2 regions of the Cytobacillus sp. IB215665 genome follow, and region 2 is predicted to be linked to the other one. Evidence: a T-box and tRNA genes for the amino acid it is inferred to sense, from the RefSeq annotation. Region 2 holds a T-box; the other holds one or more tRNA genes.

Region 1 (10,668 bases), on a different contig from region 2:
GGAGCAGAAGGAATGGGGGCATGGGCGATAGGAATTGGTATCGTATCCATTGTTCTGGGCATCTTTATACTCCCATTTTTTTAACATGATGAAAAAAAGCTTGACATTTATATGTCAAGCTTTTTCCGTTTACTGCTTTGCGTAATGTTCTGCTGCTATTTTATCAATTTCTTTCTTAAGTTCTTCTACCATTGTTTCTTCAGGAACTTTACGAACAATTTCACCGTGGCGGAAAAGTAGTCCTTCACCTCTAGCCCCTGCAATCCCTATATCCGCTTCTCGAGCCTCTCCTGGACCATTTACAGCACAGCCTAAAACGGCTACTTTTATCGGAGCTTTAATTGTTGAAATATAGTCTTCTACTTCATTAGCTATACTAATAAGGTCAATTTCAATTCTTCCGCAAGTTGGACATGAAATTAATGTTGCTGCATTTGAGGCAAGCCCAAAAGATTTAAGTAATTCCCGTGCTACTTTTACTTCTTCTACTGGGTCTGCACTAAGAGAAATACGAAGTGTATTTCCAATCCCTTTACTTAAAATGGCACCTAAGCCAGCTGCACTTTTTACTGTTCCTGCAAATAACGTACCTGATTCAGTAATGCCTAAATGTAAAGGATAATCAAATGCCTTTGCTGCTTTTTCGTAAGCTTCGATTGCTAAATTTACATCCGAAGCTTTCATAGATACAATGATATCATGGAAATCAAGTTCTTCTAATATCTTGATATGGTGTAACGCACTCTCAACCATACCATCAGCAGTAGGGTATCCGTATTTCTCTAGTATCTTTTTCTCAAGAGATCCAGCGTTAACACCAATTCGAATAGGTATATTTTTTTCTTTTGCAGCATTTACGACAGCTTCAACTTTTTCACGTCGCCCAATATTCCCTGGGTTTATGCGAATTTTGTCTGCGCCACCTTCGATTGCCTTGAGTGCTAACTTATAGTCAAAATGAATGTCAACTACAAGTGGTATGTCTATGCGACTTTTTATTTCTGCAATTGCATTGGCAGCTCGTTCATCTGGACAAGCGACACGAACTATTTGACATCCAGCTTCTTCTAAGCGTTTAATTTCTGCTACGGTGGCTTCGACATCATGCGTTTTTGTTGTGGTCATACTTTGTATAACTAGCTCGTTATTTCCACCAATTGTTAAATTACCAACTTTAACTGGACGAGTTTTGGTACGATGTATAATTTGACTCACGTATTTATCTCTCCTTCAAGGATTATCTTCTAAATATATTTGTTTTTATGTGCTTTAATTTCAGTATCTTTATGCTCATAGAATATTGTAACAGTGAAAATATAAAATTGACAAGAATTTAACAGAATTCTTAATAGTCATACATAGGGAATTTATATGTTTTACCTGCTTGCAATTGTTCTGGTTTTAAATTATTATTTAAAGCTTCAAAATCATTTAAGAGCTGTTCCATTGAAACAGGAATGGGACCATTATATAACTCTTCGACAATAGATATCACTGTATCGCCTCTTTTAACCTGAATAAGCTGATATTCCATTTGCTGTATATTTAATGGCGTTTCATCCCCATCAACTAATGGCGTTTTTTCTTCCACATTTTTTTGTAAATCAATTACAGGTAAGGAGCCAATGCTTATGTCATAATAAAAGATATAAATAACAAATAAAAATAATATAATGCCTATCATTTTTTTCTTCATTATTTCCACCCCGTTTGCATAGCTTTTATACCTATGTATGCATGTCCAATAAAAATATTCCTTAAAATTTGTAAAGAATGTATATTAATAATAAATAATAATAGTCCGAGCTAGTCTTATTGTTAAGTTTACAATAGTTCTACTTACGTTATTTATTTGAGAAAAATTTTAAAACAAGGTAAAACAAAACAGAGTAAACTCTTTTAGGTCTACTCTGTGTTGTTTATTTCTTCGGAATAGGTATTTGTTGAATGACTAATGACAAAATGATAACACTTATTATAACATTTAATGTAAATTGTGCAGGAATTATGACGTTAAATGTGCCCATTAAGGTGAAAAATAAAGTCGGGATTGTTACACTATATGCAGATAATATCCACGAATGTCGATATGTAATCTTTCTTGTTAAGACACTATTTATGATCATCCCGATGAACGCGAGTAATGTGATGCCTAGAAATTTCATGCCGCTAGAAAAAATATACATGATAAGTATGAAAACAGGGATGATTATAATTAATAACGAGTCTAATGTGCTTATAACATTTTGCATATCATCACTAGAAAATGTTATATCTCCAAAGCTTGAGTAATAAAAAGATTGTTCATTGGCATTAGATACATATACAGCTCTATTTTTTAGCAACGCCAAGCCATCACCATCAATATTATTAACAGCATCATTATTTGATATATTTTCACGACTGTCGATGATTAACGAAAAATCATCTTTTGAAATGAGAATTGGTTCTTCGCCAGGAATAGATAACTTACCATCCTCAATGTAAAAAGAAGGGAGGTCTGACTCAAAAAGATCATTTATTTTATTTACACCTTTGGAAATATCACTGGCAATAAAATATGCTGTAGGTATAATGGAGATTAATGTTAATAAAAACACATATAAAATTGTTTTTCCTATACCTTGAAAACGAAATTTAGCTATATCATTAGTTGAATATAAGCTTTTAACTAATTGTCTGAAAATAGACATCTCAATAATCCCCTTTATTTTCTTTTTCTCTCTCATAATTATTTTAGCGTGGTGAAAACTATAAAACAACGTCTAATATGAATGGTCATTTTATAAGTTGAAATATTGCTTTTGGCAGTTATTTTGTGAAAAGCACTAGCAGAATTTGTCCACCTTTCATTCGATTGTTAAGCTATTGTAAATTATTTATTAAAAACCTTTACAATTCTAATGGATTTCGTTAATAATTGTATAGGGTTTTGTAAGCTTGTGTCGAAACTAGTCAGATAATTTTTCGGAGGTAGAAAAAGTGGAACTTGATGTTCAAAAGATGATTTTTGAATTTATTGGTGGTTTAGGTATCTTCTTATTTGGGATAAAGTATATGGGAGATGGACTACAAAAATCCGCAGGTGACAAATTAAGAGATATCTTAGATCGCTTTACGACCAACCCATTTATGGGTGTCTTAGCTGGTATTATTGTAACAGTGTTAATTCAAAGTAGCTCTGGTACAACTGTAATTACAGTTGGTTTAGTCAGTGCCGGCTTTATGAATTTAAGACAAGCAATTGGTGTAATCATGGGGGCAAATATTGGGACGACTGTTACTGCATTTATTATCGGTATCAAATTGTCAAATTACGCACTACCAATTATAGCCGCAGGTGCTCTCCTACTCTTTTTCTTTAAAAATAAGAAAATTCACAATTTTGGCCAAGTAGTATTTGGCTTTGGTGCACTTTTTTATGGTTTGAAACTAATGAGTTCGGGGATGAAACCACTACGTTCACTAGAATCATTTGCTGAGTTAACAGTAAACATGAGTGAAATTCCAATTCTTGGAGTTGCTATTGGAACAATATTTACTGTCATCGTGCAAAGTTCGAGTGCAACCATTGGGATATTGCAGGAATTGTATGGTCAAGGTCTGTTGGATTTAAACGCTGCATTGCCTGTTTTATTTGGTGATAATCTTGGTACAACGATCACTGCGATATTAGCTTCAATTGGAGCATCAGTTGCAGCTAGACGAGCTGCTTTAACACATGTGCTATTTAACTTGGTTGGAGCAACCATATTTCTAATTGGGTTGAAGCTCTATACACAATTGGTTATTATGCTACAAGAGGCATTTAATTTAAATCCAGAAATGACGATTGCATTCGCGCATGGAGCCTTTAATATAACGAATACGTTGATTCAATTACCGTTTATAGGTGTATTGGCATATATTGTAACAAAACTTATACCTGGTAATGATTCGGTAGTGGAATATAAAGCTAAGCATTTGGATCCTAACTTTATTGAGCAATCACCATCTATTGCATTAGGTCAAGCTAAAGAAGAAGTTGTTAGAATGGGTGAGTTTGCTACTCTAGGTTTAGAAGAGTCACATAAATATTTAAACAGCAATTTGCAGAAACATGCTGATCTATCTATGCAACTAGAGAGTGCCATCAATAATTTAGACCGGAAAATTACTGATTATTTAGTGTTACTCTCTTCAGCTTCATTGTCACAAAATGAATCAGAAGAGCACTCAGTGTTAATGGATACCGTACGAGATATTGAACGTATAGGTGATCATTTTGAAAATATTGTGGAGTTGGTTGACTATCAGCTATCAAATAAAGTGAAGATGACTGATTTAGCAAAAGCTGATTTAAAAGAAATGTTTGAATTAACCATTTCCACTGTGAAAGAAGCAATTCAATCTCTTGAAGAAAACGATAAAGATTTAGCAAGAGAAGTTGTGAAGAAAGAAGACAAGATTGATAAGATGGAACGAACATTGCGTAAAAAGCATATTTTACGATTAAATGAAGGCAAATGCACTGGACAAGCTGGTATTGTATTTGTAGACATCGTAAGTAATTTAGAACGTATAGGTGATCACGCTGTTAATATCGCTGAAGCGGTATTAGGAGAGTAAAAATAAGCATACAATCACAAAAGAGGTACGTTAGAAATCGAAATTAGATTTTTAACATACCTCTTTGTTTTACGCTATTTTCCATTTAATTGTTCTCGTGATAAGAAATATGCAAACAGTAAACTATAACCTAGGTATCTAGTCTCCTGAATAGCTGTAACAAACAAATATAAGTTCGTTTTTCTGTTGTAGATTCGTAAATTGTTCCGTTCTTGAGATTTAAGCAAGTATACATCTCCGTTCGTGGCATCTTGCTGATTTTATACCGTCCATATTTAGTAAAAATAGCAACAAAGTTTATGAACAGAGCCTTGTAAGTTAATTGACTAACATAAACGAACGATGCTAGTATGAAATTGCTATTAACAAGTATCAGGGGGCTTGGTGATGGAGTTATTAATTTGGATAATAGTGATTTGCTGTTTTATCGTTTCTTTTGTTGGTTTAATATATCCGATTATTCCAAGTGTACTTTTTATCGTAGCTGGTTTTTTAATTTATGGGTTTCTAATTAGCTTTGAGCAATTTTCAATGTTATTTTGGATGATCCAAGGAACGTTTGTTTTGTTATTATTTGGTGCTGATTATGCAGCAAATCTAATCGGTGTCAAAAAGCTAGGTGGAAGCCAAGCAGCTGTATGGGGCAGTACAATTGGCTTGTTAGTAGGACCTTTTGTAATACCAGTAGCTGGGATCATTCTCGGACCATTTCTAGGTGCTGTTGTAGCTGAGTTAGTTGTTCACAAGAAAAATGTTAAAGAGGCGACAAAAATTGGCTTAGGGTCATTATTTGGATTTTTAAGCGGTGTAGTGGCAAAAGGGTTCATCCAATTAATTATGATTACATATTTTTTATTTACTGCTTTGTAAAGAAAGATTTACAATGTTAGTATGGTAATATGGAGCTTTTGACATGGACCCTTAGCTCAGTTGGTTAGAGCTGACGGCTCATAACCGTCCGGTCGCAGGTTCGAGTCCTGCAGGGTCCATCTAAGCAAGCCTTTCATTAATATATTGAAGGCTTTTTTTGTTTGATTGAATGAGAAGAGTCAAAAATACATATAGTAAATTAGGGTTTGTTACAAGCAAATTAATTGAAATATTGTGGAAAATTTGCTAATCTATAAGCAACGAACTTAAGAAACATTCATGTTTAGTAATTATGAAAATGAATGTTGCCCAGTTCACATTTAGTGTTCAAAAGTCTATGATTGAACACTATTCATTACATAATTTGAGGAGGAATTATTATGGCATTTGAATTACCAAAATTACCTTATGAATATGATGCATTAGCACCTCACATTGACAAAGAAACGATGACAATTCATCACACAAAACATCACAATGCTTATGTAACAAATCTTAATGCTGCATTAGAAGGAAATGAAGAGCTTCTAAGCAAAAGCATTGAAGATCTAATGGGTAACTTAGACGCTGTTCCTGAAGCTGCTCGTACTGCAGTACGTAACAACGGTGGAGGTCATGCGAACCATAGCTTATTCTGGACGATTTTATCACCAAATGGTGGGGGCGCACCAACTGGTGAGCTTGCAGATGAGATAAACAATAAGTTCGGAAGCTTTGACAGCTTCAAAGAAGCGTTTGCAAAAGCTGGAGCTACTCGATTTGGTTCAGGTTGGGCATGGTTAGTTGTTAACAACGGTGAGCTAGAAGTGACGAGCACACCAAACCAAGATACACCACTTATGGATGGGAATACGCCAATTCTTGGATTAGATGTATGGGAGCATGCCTATTACTTAAACTATCAAAACCGTCGCCCAGATTACATTTCAGCTTTTTGGAATGTTGTAAATTGGGATGAAGTAGCAAAGCTTTATTCAGCTGCGAAATAAATAGTAAACACTCAAACAACAGAGGATACAATCTCTGTTGTTTTTTTGTTATAAAGTTTTATTTATGCTGTTTTTCGGCATAATTTATTGTCTTTCGTAATAAAAGCAACAGAGTTTACGAAAAAAGCTATTCTAATGTTGTTTAATAAAACCAATTTATGTTACGTTTATTTCCCAACCTATTAATAGTTGTGTTCATGTTTATGTTAAACCATAATTTATACAGCAACAGTCTTTGCCTGCTTCATATATGTCATTTTAAAAAGCCTATTTCTATATACATAACTAAATCGCCTAATTGGAAAACTACTTTGTAGATAAAGAAGGGGAGTTTTTCAATGTCGGCTTTACGCAAGATAATTGGTGATGTGGATGTTAATAAGGATTTACTATTATTATTAATAATTGGAGGGCTGTATGCATTAAGTATTGCTTTATCAAATACATTCGTAAATGTGTATTTATGGAAGCAATCAGGTCAATTTAAAGATTTAGGGATTTACAACTTATCAATTGTTATTATGCAACCATTAACATTTATAGTGGCGGGAAGATGGGCAAAGAAGATCGATCGCGTTCTAGTACTAAGGCTAGGTGTAACATTTCTTGCAATATTTTTTATAGCTGTTCTTTTTTTTGGTGATCAAGCGTCTCGGTATTTAATAGTTCTTGGGGGACTGCTTGGAATTGGATACGGGTTTTATTGGTTGGCCTACAATGTACTTACCTTCGAAATAACTGAACCAGAAACACGTGATTTTTTTAATGGCTTTTTAGGAATCGTTACTTCATTCGGAGGAATGATCGGTCCAATAGCTGCGGGTTTTATAATATCTAGAATGGAAAAATTCACAGGTTACACAGTTATTTTTTCAATATCTCTTGCATTATTTATCGGGGCTGTAATATTTAGCTTGTTTTTACAACCAAGAGCGGCAGAAGGTGAATTTGTATTAAAGAGAATCATCCAAGAACGAAGGTATAACAAAAATTGGGCAAATATTACAAATGCGCACTTTTTTCAAGGTGTACGAGAAGGAACCTTTGTCTTTGTTGTTTCTGTCTTAGTATTTATTACAACGAATAGTGAATTAGCACTAGGGACATTTGGGTTAGTTAATTCAGCTATTTCATTTGTTGCATATTATTTAGCAACGCGATTAATAAAACAAAAATATCGAAAAAAGGCAATCTTATTAGGTGGCTTGTTGCTATATATGTCCATTTTTTTAATATTGTTTAATGTCACTTATACAAAGCTCATTATGTATGCCATCGCCATCGCAATTGCTTATCCGATGCTTTTAGTTCCATACATTTCATTAACTTATGATGTTATTGGCAAAGGATGGAATGCAGCACAAATGAGAATTGAATATATTGTCGTACGTGAGTTGTTTTTAAATGGTGGAAGGATTGTCTCAATTTTACTATTTTTAATCGCAGTTTCTTTTTTTGATGAACAAGTAAGTATCCCAATCTTGTTAGCCATCATAGGTACCGGTCACGCGTTCATTTATCTTTTTATAAGAAATATCGAGTTTGTAGATGAAAAAAATGTAGAATCAAATAAACAAGCTGACGAATGTACTCAACAAGTTGGAAATCGAGAAGGTGGTTCATCTGTATAGTTGAATTGCCTTTTTCATATTTTAACAATGGAAAATTCAGCTGCTATTATATAAAATAAATATTAATGAAATAATTAATGTAGTAGGTGAATGAATGAAAAAGAAACAGAAAAAAAATAAAAAGAAAAGGAATCATCTCCCATTTCGGTTGAATGTGTTATTTTTTATCGTTTTTTTACTATTTTCTACCCTGATTTTAAAGCTTGGTCTTACTCAGATCGTTTACGGGGAAGATTACAAACGTGAAATTGAAAAAAAAGAAGAGGTGACTGTTAGCGCATCCGTTCCAAGAGGAAAAATATATGATAGGAACGGTAATGTCATTGTGGATAATATACCGTTAAACGCGATTACATATACAGGTTTTCAAGGTACAACAGCGGATGAGCGTCTCGAGGTTGCGAGAGATCTTGCAATATTTATTGATAAGGATACTGAAAGTGTAACTGAACGTGATAAAAAAGACTTTTGGCTGTTAACACACCCTGAAGAAGCTTTAGAAAAAATAACAAAAGAAGAATTAAACAAAGAAGATGACGGTGAACTTGAAGCAAAAGATATATATAAGCTTCAGCTTGATAGAATCACTGAAGAGGAACTTGCCACAATAACTGGACAAGAGTTAGAAGTCTTAGCAATATATAGAGAATTTAGTGGATATGCACTCACACCACAAATCGTCAAAAGTAGAAGTGAAAATGAGAATGATGAAGTTACTGAAGAAGAGTATGCAGTTGTAAGTGAACATTTAGCTCAATTGCCTGGTGTGGATACGACCACAGATTGGTTACGTGAATACCCATACGGTGATACCTTTCGAACAGTATTGGGAAATATTACATCTTCAAAGGAAGGATTACCTTCTGAAGTAGAAGACTATTATGTCGCCAAAGAATATAGTCGTAATGACCGTGTAGGTAAAAGCTATATTGAGAAGCAATACGAAGAAGTGTTACATGGACAAAAAGAGAAGGTAAAAAATATTACAGACAAGGCAGGCAATCCACTTGATCAGGAAGTAATTACTGAAGGTGAAAACGGTAAAGATCTTGTTCTTTCTATTGATATGGATTTGCAAATTGCTGTTGAACAAATTATTGAAGAAGAATTATTAAATGCAAAAAGCAAACCAGGATCTGCATTTTTAGACCGTGCTTTTGTTGTTATGATGAATCCATCAACTGGAGAAGTGCTTTCGTTAGCAGGAAAGCAATATACGACAAATGAACAAGGTGAAGTAGAGCTTTGGGATTATGCTATCGGGACCTTTCAAGAAGCTTTTGAAATGGGATCAACAGTGAAAGGCGCAACTTTGTTAACTGGGTATGAAACAGGTGTTGTTAATCCTGGTGAGAGGAAATTAGACGAGGTATTATATATTAAAGGTTCTCCCCCAAAAAAATCATGGGAGGTAATGGGCCGGATTAATGATCTATATGCTCTTAAAAGGTCATCGAACGTATATATGTTTAAAATTGCAATTTCATTATTAGGTGGAGAATATCAAAGAAACCAACCTATACCATCAAATCCAGAAGCGTTTGATTTATTTCGCTACTATTTTAACCAATTCGGACTGGGAATAAAAACAGGAATTGATTTGCCAGGAGAAGGAACTGGTTATGTGGGACAAGACACAACCTCAGGTTTACTGCTAGACATGGCCATTGGACAATATGATACATATACGCCTCTACAGCTTACACAATATGTGTCAACGATAGCCAATGGTGGTTATAGAATTAAGCCTCAAGTTGTGAAGGATATTCATGAGCCATCTCCCGACCAAGAAGGGTTGGGACCTGTATTAAAAGAATTTGAACCTTTGGTGTTAAATAAGATTGACATGAAGACAGAATATATTGAACAAGTGCAAGAAGGGTTTCGTCAAGTTATGCAGGAAACTGGAGGAACAGCCTTCGGTCATTTCGGAGCGAGTACTTACAAACCTGCTGGAAAAACAGGAACAGCTGAGGTATATCCAGACGGAGAAACACTTGCTTATAACTTAACATTAATTGGATATGCTCCATTCGATAATCCTGAGGTCTCATTTGCTGTTGTTGTTCCAAACGCTGATACAACAGGTAAAAGTCAAATAAACAAAGATATTGGTAAAAGGATCTTGGACACATATTTTGATCTCAAACAACAAAGGGCAAGTGGTACAACACAGCAATCTACGGAAGAAGCTACTAATACAGAGTCGGAGTCAGAAGTAATTGATACAACAACTGAAGATGAAAGTGAATAAAGGTTTACAATTTTAAAAAAAGCACTTCAACTTTGAGTGCTTTTTTTGCTGTTTTCGCAATGAGTATTGAGAAATAAATATGTATCTTTGATCATTAGTGGCTGCTTTTCTTCTATATGATAGTTAAATAAATACTTACAACATTTACAAATAAGGTCAGTTGTAATGTTAATACAAATTATACTGATCATTAAAACCTTGCCGAGTCACTTCACTTTTCCTATCGGCTTTTCTTCGAACTAAGGATAAACACGTATATTCATACAGCTATTCTTCTATAAAACTATGACAATCTCAGAAAAATACATTTAGCTAG
Region 2 (10,668 bases):
AAGAGATGATCAACTCAAAGTTATCCGGAATCGTATTTACAGCAAACCCAATTACAGGGAATAGGAATGAGTTATATATTAATGCATCTTATGGGCTTGGAGAAGCAATTGTAAGTGGTGAAGTGAATCCAGACCAGTATACGGTAGCAAAGCCGGATGGAAAGGTACTGATAGAAGAACTATCTTCAAAAGAACGTTTGTGTCAATATGGCGAAGATGGGATTGAATATGTACCAGTAATAGAGCGTCTAAAGAACATTAGTTCATTGGAAAATCAACACATCGAATTGATTGTGAAAGAAGCCGTTAAGGTGGAGAGGTATTTTGGTAAACCTCAAGACGTTGAGTTTGCTTTTGATCATAACGATGAATTATATATTGTTCAATCAAGAGATATCACTTCATTATTCCCGATAGACAGTTTTGTTCAAGATGAAAAACTTAGAGCATATTTATCAGTAAGTACAGTTATGTTAGGAATGAAGGAGCCTTTTACACCGTTAGGATTTGAACTGTTTGGGCATATGGTTCCGACGATTGTAAACGTGATGACAAGTCGTAATAAGCCTTTGGATGGTGGGTTTGTAAAAGAGGCTGGTGGAAGAATATTTGCTGACATCACTTATTTATTAGCAAATAAATTTGTTGGAAAGCAATTTGCGAAAGCTTTTGCTGGAAACGATCTTCCACTTGAAGGTACGATGAATGCTGTATTGAAACATCATGGGAAACAGTTTACAAACCAAGGAATCAAATTTAAAATACCTTGGGGCATTATCAAATATGCTATTAGTATGGTTAAGCCATATGTTGAAGCTAATAAAATCGCTTCTGAAGACAGATATGAACAGATGAAGAAAATAGGTCATGCTGTAGTTGAAGAACATATGAAGCTTGCATGTTCTCTCCAAACAGTTGAAGAGAAGTTGGATTTTATTAAGGATACACTTGTCAACGCATTCAAATTATCTCAGAAGCAAGCCTTATATTGTGTAGCATTTGCTAATTTCTCAAAAATTAGTAAGAAGCTCTCGAAAATGTTAGGTGATGATTATGATATCGTTCCGCTAACAAAATCATTCCCAAATTGTATAACTGTTGAATTAGGTATGGAACTTAATTATTTGGCAAAGTACTTTGATGAAGAGGGGATAGAACCAACAAAAGATCACCCTAAAGTGAGACAGTTTTTAAAGGAATTTGGACACAGAAGTACGATTGAATTAGATTTTGGTGTAAAGAGATGGTCAGAGGATCCAACATATATCATAAACTTAATAAAATCGTATATGGTAGATCAAATGTACAATCGGAACATTGACGAAGTTCTTGGGAATGCGCAAAAAGCAGATCAGTTAATTAATGAAATATTTGAGAGAATTAAAGTATTAAAAGGTGAAAGAAGAGCTAGGAAAATGAGGAAGATGATCATTGATTATCGAATAGCTGCTGGAATGAGAGAGTATCCAAAATTTGATATCGTAAGAATGTTGGCACTAGCGAGAGAGGTTATGTTAGAAGTAGGTCAGTTGTATGAGCAGCGCGGCTTAATTGATGATGCAGGAGATATCTTTTTTTTAAGGATGCAGGATATAAGAAGTAGGAAGCAATTAAGGTCTACCATTCTAACGAACAAAGAAATATATATAAGGGAGTTTGCTAGAACAACGATCCCTCGCATTGTATTAAATACTGGATCAACATTTTACTCGGCTCAAAATGTTGATCCGCATAGCAAAATCCTGCAAGGTGTTCCTTTATCAGCAGGTATTTACGAGGGGAAAGTAAGGGTTATTTTTGACCCAAATAAAGCTGAGTTATTAGAAGGAGAGATTCTTGTTACTGAAAGTACGAACCCTGCTTGGACACCGTTGTTCATGACTGCAAAAGGGCTTATCATGGAGTATGGTGGACCTGTTAGTCACGGTGGAATTGTAGCAAGAGAATATGGCATTCCTGCAGTTGTCGGTATACCTTCTGCAACAGCAACATTGAAGGATGGACAAATGGTTAGAATTAACGGTGAGACTGGTACGGTTGAAATAATAAAACAATAAGATATGAATAATTAACTAACTATGAATTTAGCTTTGTATTCCTTAAGTCTATATTCATATTTTACACGAACGTTCTTATCGTAACTTTGCGGCTGCTTTTTAGAAATCACAAGAGCAAATGAGTTTTTATTCCATTGTAACGCTTTAAAAAAGTATGAGAAAATGCCATTTTATAAGTGCTCATTTCTTAGAATAACAACAACTGTTGTGAAAATATCCTAAGACAAATGAGTCGTAGGGTGAGTAAACCTGAGCTAATTGCTTCATTTTGAACATCACAAGCACGCTAAAATTTTACTAGAATATGTGATAGAGGGTACCATCAAATGATAGCACCCTCTTAAAACCTACTTTTTCTTGTTCTTATCTTCTAATAATTCAGCAATGATTTTTCCGTGGTCTGTATTGTCAATGAAGCCTGCAAATAATTCCTTTTGAGGACCATATGCATATACTGGCACTTCTTCACCAGTATGTCCACCTGTCGTCCAGCCAGATAGAGAACGAGTATTTACAATAACTTCGATAGCATTGTCAATAACAGTAAATGTATCTTCTTCAGCATTAGCAGCAGTTTTTACAGATTGTATTTCTTCTTCAGTTAATTCTAAATCAATGTACTTGCTTAAGGCTTTTTCTACTTCTAGTCCTTCAACAATTTCATTAGCAATGTAATCAGGAGTTTTCTTAAATGCATTGATCGGCTCAACGAAGAAGTTATAAACACCGTTAGCTCCGATAGAGAATCCTCCAGTTGAATGGTCAGCTGTCACAACAACAAGTGTGTCACCATCTTTTTTAGCAAACTCAATCACTTCTTTAAAGGCATTTTCAAAATCTTGCATTTCACTCATGGCTGCGACGATATCATTATCGTGACCCGCCCAATCTATTTGACTGCCTTCTACCATTAAGAAAAAGCCGTCTTTATCCTTGCTTAAGCGCTCAATTGCTGTTTTTGTCATATCTTGTAAAGAAGGAATATCAGCAGTACGGTCAATCATTTTGTCCATACCTTTCGGAGCAAATAAACCTAGGATTTGGTCATTTTTATCTTTTAACAATTCATCACGTGTTGTAACATAACTATATCCATCCTTTTGGAATAGCTTAGTTAAGTTGCGGTCTTCGCGATCGAAGTATGATGTACCGCCTCCGAGCAAAACGTCCACTTTATGCTCTTCGTTAATGAGGTCATCATAATAATCATCCGCGATTTGATCGTAATTCTTTCTAGATTCATCGTGAGCAGCATATGCGGCTGGTGTAGCATGATTGATTTGTGATGTAGCTACTAACCCTGTTGCCATACCACCTTCTTTTGCTTGCTCAAGAACTGTTTTTACATCTGATTTATCATTATCTACAGCAATAGCGCCATTATATGTTTTTATACCACCAGACATTGCTGTTGCAGCTGCAGCAGAATCAACAACATTTTCTTCATGATCGTCTGGGTATGTAGTTTGTAATCCTACTAAATATGGATCAAAAGCAGTTTTTTCATATTGCTCTGTGTCTGGATTATCATTCATATAACGAAGAGCTGTCATATAAGGAACACCCATTCCGTCACCGACCATAAAGATCACATTCTTTACTTTGCCATTTTTTGATGAGGCTGCATTAACAACTTTTTCTTCACCATGCAAAAGACCGATACTGCTTACTGTTAATGTACTAACAAGTGCCACAGGTAACAGTGACTTCTTCCAATTCCATTTTTTCATAACATTATTTCCTCCCTATATGTTTGATCACATAATAGTTTAAGAGAAAAATGTAAAAGAGGTATTGATAAATTACTAACATTTAGTAAATAAAATGTAAATTGGTAAAATAATGGGATGTCGATGATCGAATAATGACTAATGGTGAAACGTACTTTAAAAGAGAATACTAAGCTAGGAGGATTACCTTTGTTTAACTGTAATGTTGTTAGTAAATACTTGTAATTCATCATCTTGCTTTCAAGTTTATTGAAAAAAGGCAAGAAAAATTTTTTTAGCCGTATCTTTTTTTTATCGTTATTCGTTTTATATATTGAGAGGTGCAAAAAGGAGGAGTAGATGTGTACACAAATGCTAAATCTTGCACGAACTTGGACGATCAACATACAGCCTTGTCATTAAATGAATTAGAAAAGAATTATGAGAAGCTAACAAAATACTGTTATTTTCTTTCTCAAAATAGTTGGGATGGGGATGACCTTGTACAAGAAACTTTGCTCAAAGCACTTCAGCGGTATAAGGATTTGCCTGATGTGAATTCCGCATTGTTAAATAAAATAGCTTATCATCAATGGATTGATAGTTGTCGAAAAAGACAGCGTGAAACAATTGAATCTACTCCGGAAACGATAGTTACTGACGTTGATCACTTAGAGCATTCTTTAGATATCATCCAAAAATTAGTGTCAAAATTAACACCGAAGCAAGCGGTCGTTTTTATCTTAAAGGAAGCATTTCAATATCAAATTACTGAAATTGCAAACATTTTAACAACGACAGAAACGGCTGTTAAAAGTATACTTCATCGTGGAAAAAAGCGGATAAAAAACATTTCACTTGATGACCCATTGTCACTAGTTCATTGCTTATGGCCAGAGCAAGAACAAGAACAGTTAATCACTTCTTTTTATTTGTCATTAAAAATGCAAGATCCTGAAATACTTATCCGCGTGATTCCAAGTATTGATTCTCTAAGTAGTGATAGTGAAAAGCCTGTATGTAATAGTAAGTTGATACGTCCAATATCCTCTCGGGCAGGCATAGTTTCTATGGCAGCATAGATAAATATGATGATGGAGGAAAGAAATGAGTACAATACCTTATGTCATTGAGCAAACAAGTCGTGGAGAGCGTTCCTATGATATATACTCAAGGCTTTTGAAGGATCGTATTATTATGGTTAGTGAAGAAATCAATGACCATATGGCTCAAAGTGTAGTAGCACAGCTATTATTTTTACAAGCTAATGATGAAGAGAAAGATATTTCCCTCTATATTAACAGTCCAGGTGGTTCGACTTCAGCAGGCTTTGCGATTTTTGATACGATGCAATATATCCAACCTGATGTACGAACGATATGCACTGGTATGGCGGCATCCTTTGGTGCAATGCTTTTACTTGGTGGAACAAAAGGGAAACGTTATGCGCTTCCAAATAGTGAAGTCATGATTCATCAGCCTTTAGGAGGTGCTAAAGGTCAAGCGACAGATATAGAAATTTCAGCTAACCGAATTGTCAAGCTTCGATCACATATTAATCAAATCATTGCTGATCGTACAGGGCAATCACTCGATAAAGTGTCTAGAGATACAGATAGAGACAATTTCATGAGTGCAAAAGAAGCAAAGGAATATGGGCTTATTGATGACATCATTAGCTAATCAGCAAGTATATGAGAAATTTCTTGACACCAAAATAAATATCCATTAATATACTTTTTAATAAAAGCACACAAAATTTGATGACGAGAACAAGTAAACTAAATGAACCGTCCTCCAGAGAGCTAGTAGGTGCTGAAAGCTAGCGTTCGGACTTTAGTTGAACAATCATCTCCGAGAAGTCAAGCTGAATGAAGTAAGCTTGAACGGATTTCCCCCGTTAATAGGAACACGTATGATTGTACGTTGCTAAGTGCTATTGACCGGCGTCGATAGAAAAAGGGTGGTACCGCGGATACCCCGTCCCTTATAGGGATGGGGTTTTTTGTGTGCTTTTAGGCTCTTTTCGTATCCATTGTTACGTTTATTAAAGGCTCTTTCATAAGCTTTGTTGTTATTTTTACTAAATATGGACAGTATGAAGTAGAAAAGATGGTACGAACTCTAGAAGTATTGGTCCTAAAAATCTAAGAACGGAAGCAACGATCAATGCGAAAACAGCCTTATTAAATTACAACAGTCAATCATGGTATGAAGATGCCATGAAACTTTCAAAGCGAAAACAATAATACGAACAGCCAAAATTAAAAGGAGTGGTACTGTGAGAAAGGTTGATGTGAAAGAACAAGCAAGCGATAGAGAAACGAGAGTCCAACAACGTTGGAAAAAAGAGGGTACTTTTAAACAATCAATTAGCAACAGAGAAGAAAGCACAAGCTTTGTTTTTTACGAAGGACCGCCCACTGCAAATGGCTTACCCCATGCAGGGCACGTATTAGGTCGTGTTATTAAAGATTTAGTCGCACGTTATAAAACGATGGCTGGATATAAAGTGTTACGCAAAGCAGGATGGGATACACATGGCTTACCTGTAGAATTAGGTGTTGAAAAGCAATTAGGAATATCGGGTAAGCATGATATCGAAAAATATGGGATCGAAAAATTTATAAACAAGTGTAAAGAAAGTGTATTTGCTTATGAACAACAATGGAGCAACTTTACAGAGCTAATTGGTTATTGGGTGGATGTAGAGGATCCGTATGTGACATTAGAAAATAGTTATATCGAAAGTGTATGGCATATTCTTGGAACGGTTCATGAGCAAGGCCTTTTATATAAAGGACATCGTGTGTCACCATATTGTCCTAGCTGCCAAACATCGTTAAGCTCCCATGAAGTTGCACAAGGGTATAAAGACGTAAAGGATTTAAGTGTAACTGTCAAATTTCCTATAAAAAATCGTGAACATGAATATCTTCTTGGTTGGACGACAACACCTTGGACGCTTCCTGCAAATGTTGCATTAGCTGTTAATCCTCAAATAACCTATGTAAAAGCTAAAAAAGGCAAAGAGGTATATTACGTAGCAGAAGCATTGGCTGAAAATGTACTACAAGATAATTATCAACTTCTTTCACGAATGAAGGGGAATGAGCTAGTAGGAGTAGCTTATGAAGCGCCATTTGACAACATCCCTGTAGAGAAAGGTCATATTGTTATTGAGGCGGATTTTGTAACTGATAGTAACGGAACGGGTGTCGTCCATATTGCACCAGCATATGGAGAAGATGATTATCGCGCTGCACAACAATATGAGTTAAGTTTCGTGAATGTAGTTAATGAATCAGGACGTTACACAGATGACCTCCCGATGTTTGCAGGTAGGTTTGTTAAAGATTGTGATGTAGATATTATCAAATATTTAGCAGCAAACAATCTTTTGTTTCATAAGCAAAAATATGAACATAGCTATCCTTTTTGTTGGAGGTGTGACTCACCGTTACTGTACTATGCGACAGATAGCTGGTTTATTAAAATGACTGCTGTGAAGGATCGCCTACTCAGTAATAACGAACAGGTGATATGGCACCCAGAACATGTGAAGCACGGAAGGTTCGGCAAATTTTTAGAAAATGTTGTTGATTGGAATATAAGTAGAAATCGTTATTGGGGAACGCCTCTAAACATTTGGACATGTGAACAGTGCGATCAACAATTTGTCCCAAAAAGCATTCAGGAGTTGCAAGCGAATAGTGTAGAACATGTTGATAAAGATTTGGAACTGCATAAACCTTATGTTGACGATGTGAAGGTTGAATGTCGAAGCTGTGGGGGCAATATGAACCGTACTCCAGAGGTAGTAGATGTATGGTTTGACAGTGGCTCAATGCCATTTGCTCAACACCATTACCCATTTGAGAACGGAGAATTGTTTAAAGATCAATTTCCTGCTGATGTTATTGCTGAAGGTATCGACCAAACTAGAGGTTGGTTTTATAGTTTGTTAGCAATCTCAACATTATTCACAGGAAAAGCTCCATATAAAAGAGTACTTTCACTCGGTCATATTCTCGATGAAAACGGCCAAAAGATGTCTAAAAGTAAAGGGAATGTTCTTGATCCGCTAGAATTAATTGAAGAATTTGGTGCGGATGCGTTAAGGTGGGCGCTTATTGCAGATAGTGCTCCTTGGAATTCAAAGCGTTTTTCGAAAACAGTCGTTGCGGAAGCTAAGTCTAAACTCGTTGACACGTTTGTAAATGTGCATAGTTTTTATACGTTATATGCGAGTATTGATCAAATTTCACCTGATTTATTTACCAATGTTCACTATACGAGCCTAGATTATTGGGTGTTATCTCGCTTAAATAGTACGATTCGAGAAGTTAAGTTGTATGTTGACGATTATCAATTCACCTTAGCTGCAAGGTTATTGAGTACTTTTATTGATGAAGTAAGCAATTGGTATGTAAGAAGATCGCGCCACCGTTTTTGGCGAGAAGGAATGGACGATGATAAACTAGCTGCTTATGCGACGCTTTATGAAGTGCTAACGAAAAGCAGTCAATTGTTAGCTCCGTTTACTCCGTTTGTTGCTGATGATGTCTTTGAGAACTTGACAGGAGAAAGTGTGCACTTAAGCGATTATCCTGTAGTGGAAGAAACAATCATTAATAATCAGCTTGAACTTGAAATGGATGCAACACGCCAAATTGTAGAACTCGGAAGGCAAGCTCGGAATAATGCAGGATTGAAAGTGAAACAGCCACTTCAACAGCTTATTATCATGACCAAAGATGAGAAGTTCACACGGTTACAAAGTCACACTGACATCATTAAAGAAGAATTAAATGTTAAAGTGATTATGAATGAGAGTGATGAGAGTCAATATTTTCATTATTCCTTAAAGTTGAATTTTAAAAAAGCTGGCTCTAAATATGGCAAATACAGTAGTCACATTCATCAGCATCTTCAAAGTCAATCAGCAAATGAAGTGGCAGACCTGTTAGAAACGAAAGAACTTACTGTGGAAGTGGATGGTAATAAGTTTGAGGTAAGTTTAGAGGATATCATTGTTGAAAAATCAACAGTTGGCGAATATCAAATGGCAGAAGGGGCTTTAGTTACGGTTCTTATGGACACACAATTAACAACTGAGCTTTTACATGAAGGGAAAGTTCGTGAACTCATTCGTGCGGTTCAAGAATATCGCAAGAAATTATTGTTGCCTGTTGAAAAAAGAATCGATATTTCACTGCAGCTTGACGATGAAACGCTACAAGCAGTGAATAGCTTTGAACATTTATTACGTGAGAACTTATTAGTGAACGAACTTGAATTTGTTGAATCCTTAACAAATTATGAAGAAGTAAAGGTAGGAAACGATACGGCTCGAATTGTTATTAAGTAAAATAGGTAGCTAAAATGAAATCTGTTGCTATCCTTAAAAAATCGGAACAGCTATAAGAGGTTTTATGGAAAAGGCTGTTTTCGTATTAAGTGTTGCTTTGCGCCATAAGAGCTAAACACAATTATCACTAACGTTCGTGGAATCTTTTCTACTGTAAAATGATGACGAAAATTTAAAGTCACTTCTTATGGTACAAATTTGTTAATAAAAGCATCAAAGTTTATGGAAAGAGCCTAGGACAAAGATGTGATATTGTGTTTATACCTTGATTATAGAGCAAGTCACTCATATTTATTGAAAGTACAAGATCAGGTGGAGAAACTAGCCACCTGATTTATGCTGTTTAACGTAGTCTATAAGAAATGTTGAGAATGGGATAGACCTTTATTATTATCTTCTATTACTTTAAAGCTTAGCTATATAGATAATGATCATGCAAGTATGGTTCGGAGTATTTATTTACTTACATGTAAGAAACGATTATAATTAAAATTTGTGAGCTTTAACATATCCAATTAAAAAAGAGAGATACAAATAAAAACCTAGTAAGATTTTTTGTACTAGAGTTAAATCATACAATCTAGCAAAAGTTACAATGGATATATTATTAAGATCGATAAGATCGTAATTGAAGGGGAAAATGAAGCTTTATGATAGAATTTTTTCAAGAAATATTTAATAGCTATGCATCATTTTTTTCACTAGAAGCAATTAAACAAGTCGTATCAGACCCTACTAATTGGACTATTATCGGTAGTTTAATTATTTTAGAAGGTATTTTATCGGCTGATAATGCGTTAGTTTTAGCGGTTATGGTTAAACACCTTCCTGAAAAACAAAAGAAGAAAGCTTTATTCTATGGTATTCTTGGTGCATATGTGTTCCGCTTCCTTGCGATTGGCTTAGGTGTCATTTTAATTAAAATTACGTGGGTAAAAATTCTCGGTGGAGCATATTTGCTTTGGCTTGCGATTTCTCACTTTATTAAGAAGCATAACGAAAAAAAAGTGAAAAACAAGAAAATGGGCTTTTGGAGAACAGTGCTTGCTGTGGAGCTCATGGACATCGCTTTTAGTATTGATAGTGTTATAGCTGCTTTTGGTGTCTCGAGTGAGATTTGGGTTATTTTTATCGGTGGTATGTTAGGCGTATTAATGATGCGTGGTATTGCTCAAGTATTTTTAGCGCTTATAGAGCGTATACCTGAGCTTGAAACAGCTGCATTTGTATTAATTGCCATTATCGGTCTAAAAATGCTCGCTGCTGCCACTTTAGGCATCCATGTCGAGGAAGGACTGTTTTTTGGAATTTTATTAGCGGTATTCGGTGTTACCTTCATTATTCATTATGTTAGAAGAAGTGGTAAACAGGCTGACGTAAGAAGTAATACTGAAGGAACTGAACTAGGGGAATAATAAGCAAAAATATTTGATTGCTTAACGGTGAGCATTGCGGTTTAGCGGAAGTGATTAGATATAATAGAAGGATAGAAGAAGCACATTATTTGCTGCTTTTTCTATCCTTTTTTCTT

What was found. A T-box is a leader RNA that pairs with one kind of tRNA and senses whether it is charged. The one in region 2 lies ahead of ileS (isoleucine--tRNA ligase), so its partner is inferred to be a tRNA-Ile.
Region 1: it encodes a tRNA-Ile, which carries the amino acid that the T-box ahead of ileS (isoleucine--tRNA ligase) is inferred to sense. The anticodon was not compared.

The regions. Positions count from the first base shown of each region.
Region 1 covers NZ_JAXBME010000002.1:307,270-317,937, forward strand. The annotation lists gene SLH52_RS03465 (DUF4190 domain-containing protein) at 1-84, shown strand, start outside; gene ispG (flavodoxin-dependent (E)-4-hydroxy-3-methylbut-2-enyl-diphosphate synthase) at 130-1,206, opposite strand; gene SLH52_RS03475 (hypothetical protein) at 1,346-1,696, opposite strand; gene SLH52_RS03480 (DUF1189 domain-containing protein) at 1,920-2,693, opposite strand; gene SLH52_RS03485 (Na/Pi cotransporter family protein) at 2,983-4,608, shown strand; gene SLH52_RS03490 (DUF456 domain-containing protein) at 4,996-5,478, shown strand; tRNA gene SLH52_RS03495 (tRNA-Ile) at 5,524-5,597, shown strand; gene sodA (superoxide dismutase SodA) at 5,859-6,467, shown strand; gene SLH52_RS03505 (MFS transporter) at 6,806-8,098, shown strand; gene SLH52_RS03510 (penicillin-binding protein 2) at 8,193-10,352, shown strand.
Region 2 covers NZ_JAXBME010000009.1:52,861-63,528, reverse strand. The annotation lists gene SLH52_RS12535 (PEP/pyruvate-binding domain-containing protein) at 1-2,057, shown strand, start outside; gene SLH52_RS12530 (alkaline phosphatase) at 2,405-3,787, opposite strand; gene SLH52_RS12525 (sigma-70 family RNA polymerase sigma factor) at 4,129-4,848, shown strand; gene clpP (ATP-dependent Clp endopeptidase proteolytic subunit ClpP) at 4,874-5,449, shown strand; T-box leader at 5,521-5,757, shown strand; gene ileS (isoleucine--tRNA ligase) at 6,048-9,137, shown strand; gene SLH52_RS12510 (TerC family protein) at 9,788-10,552, shown strand.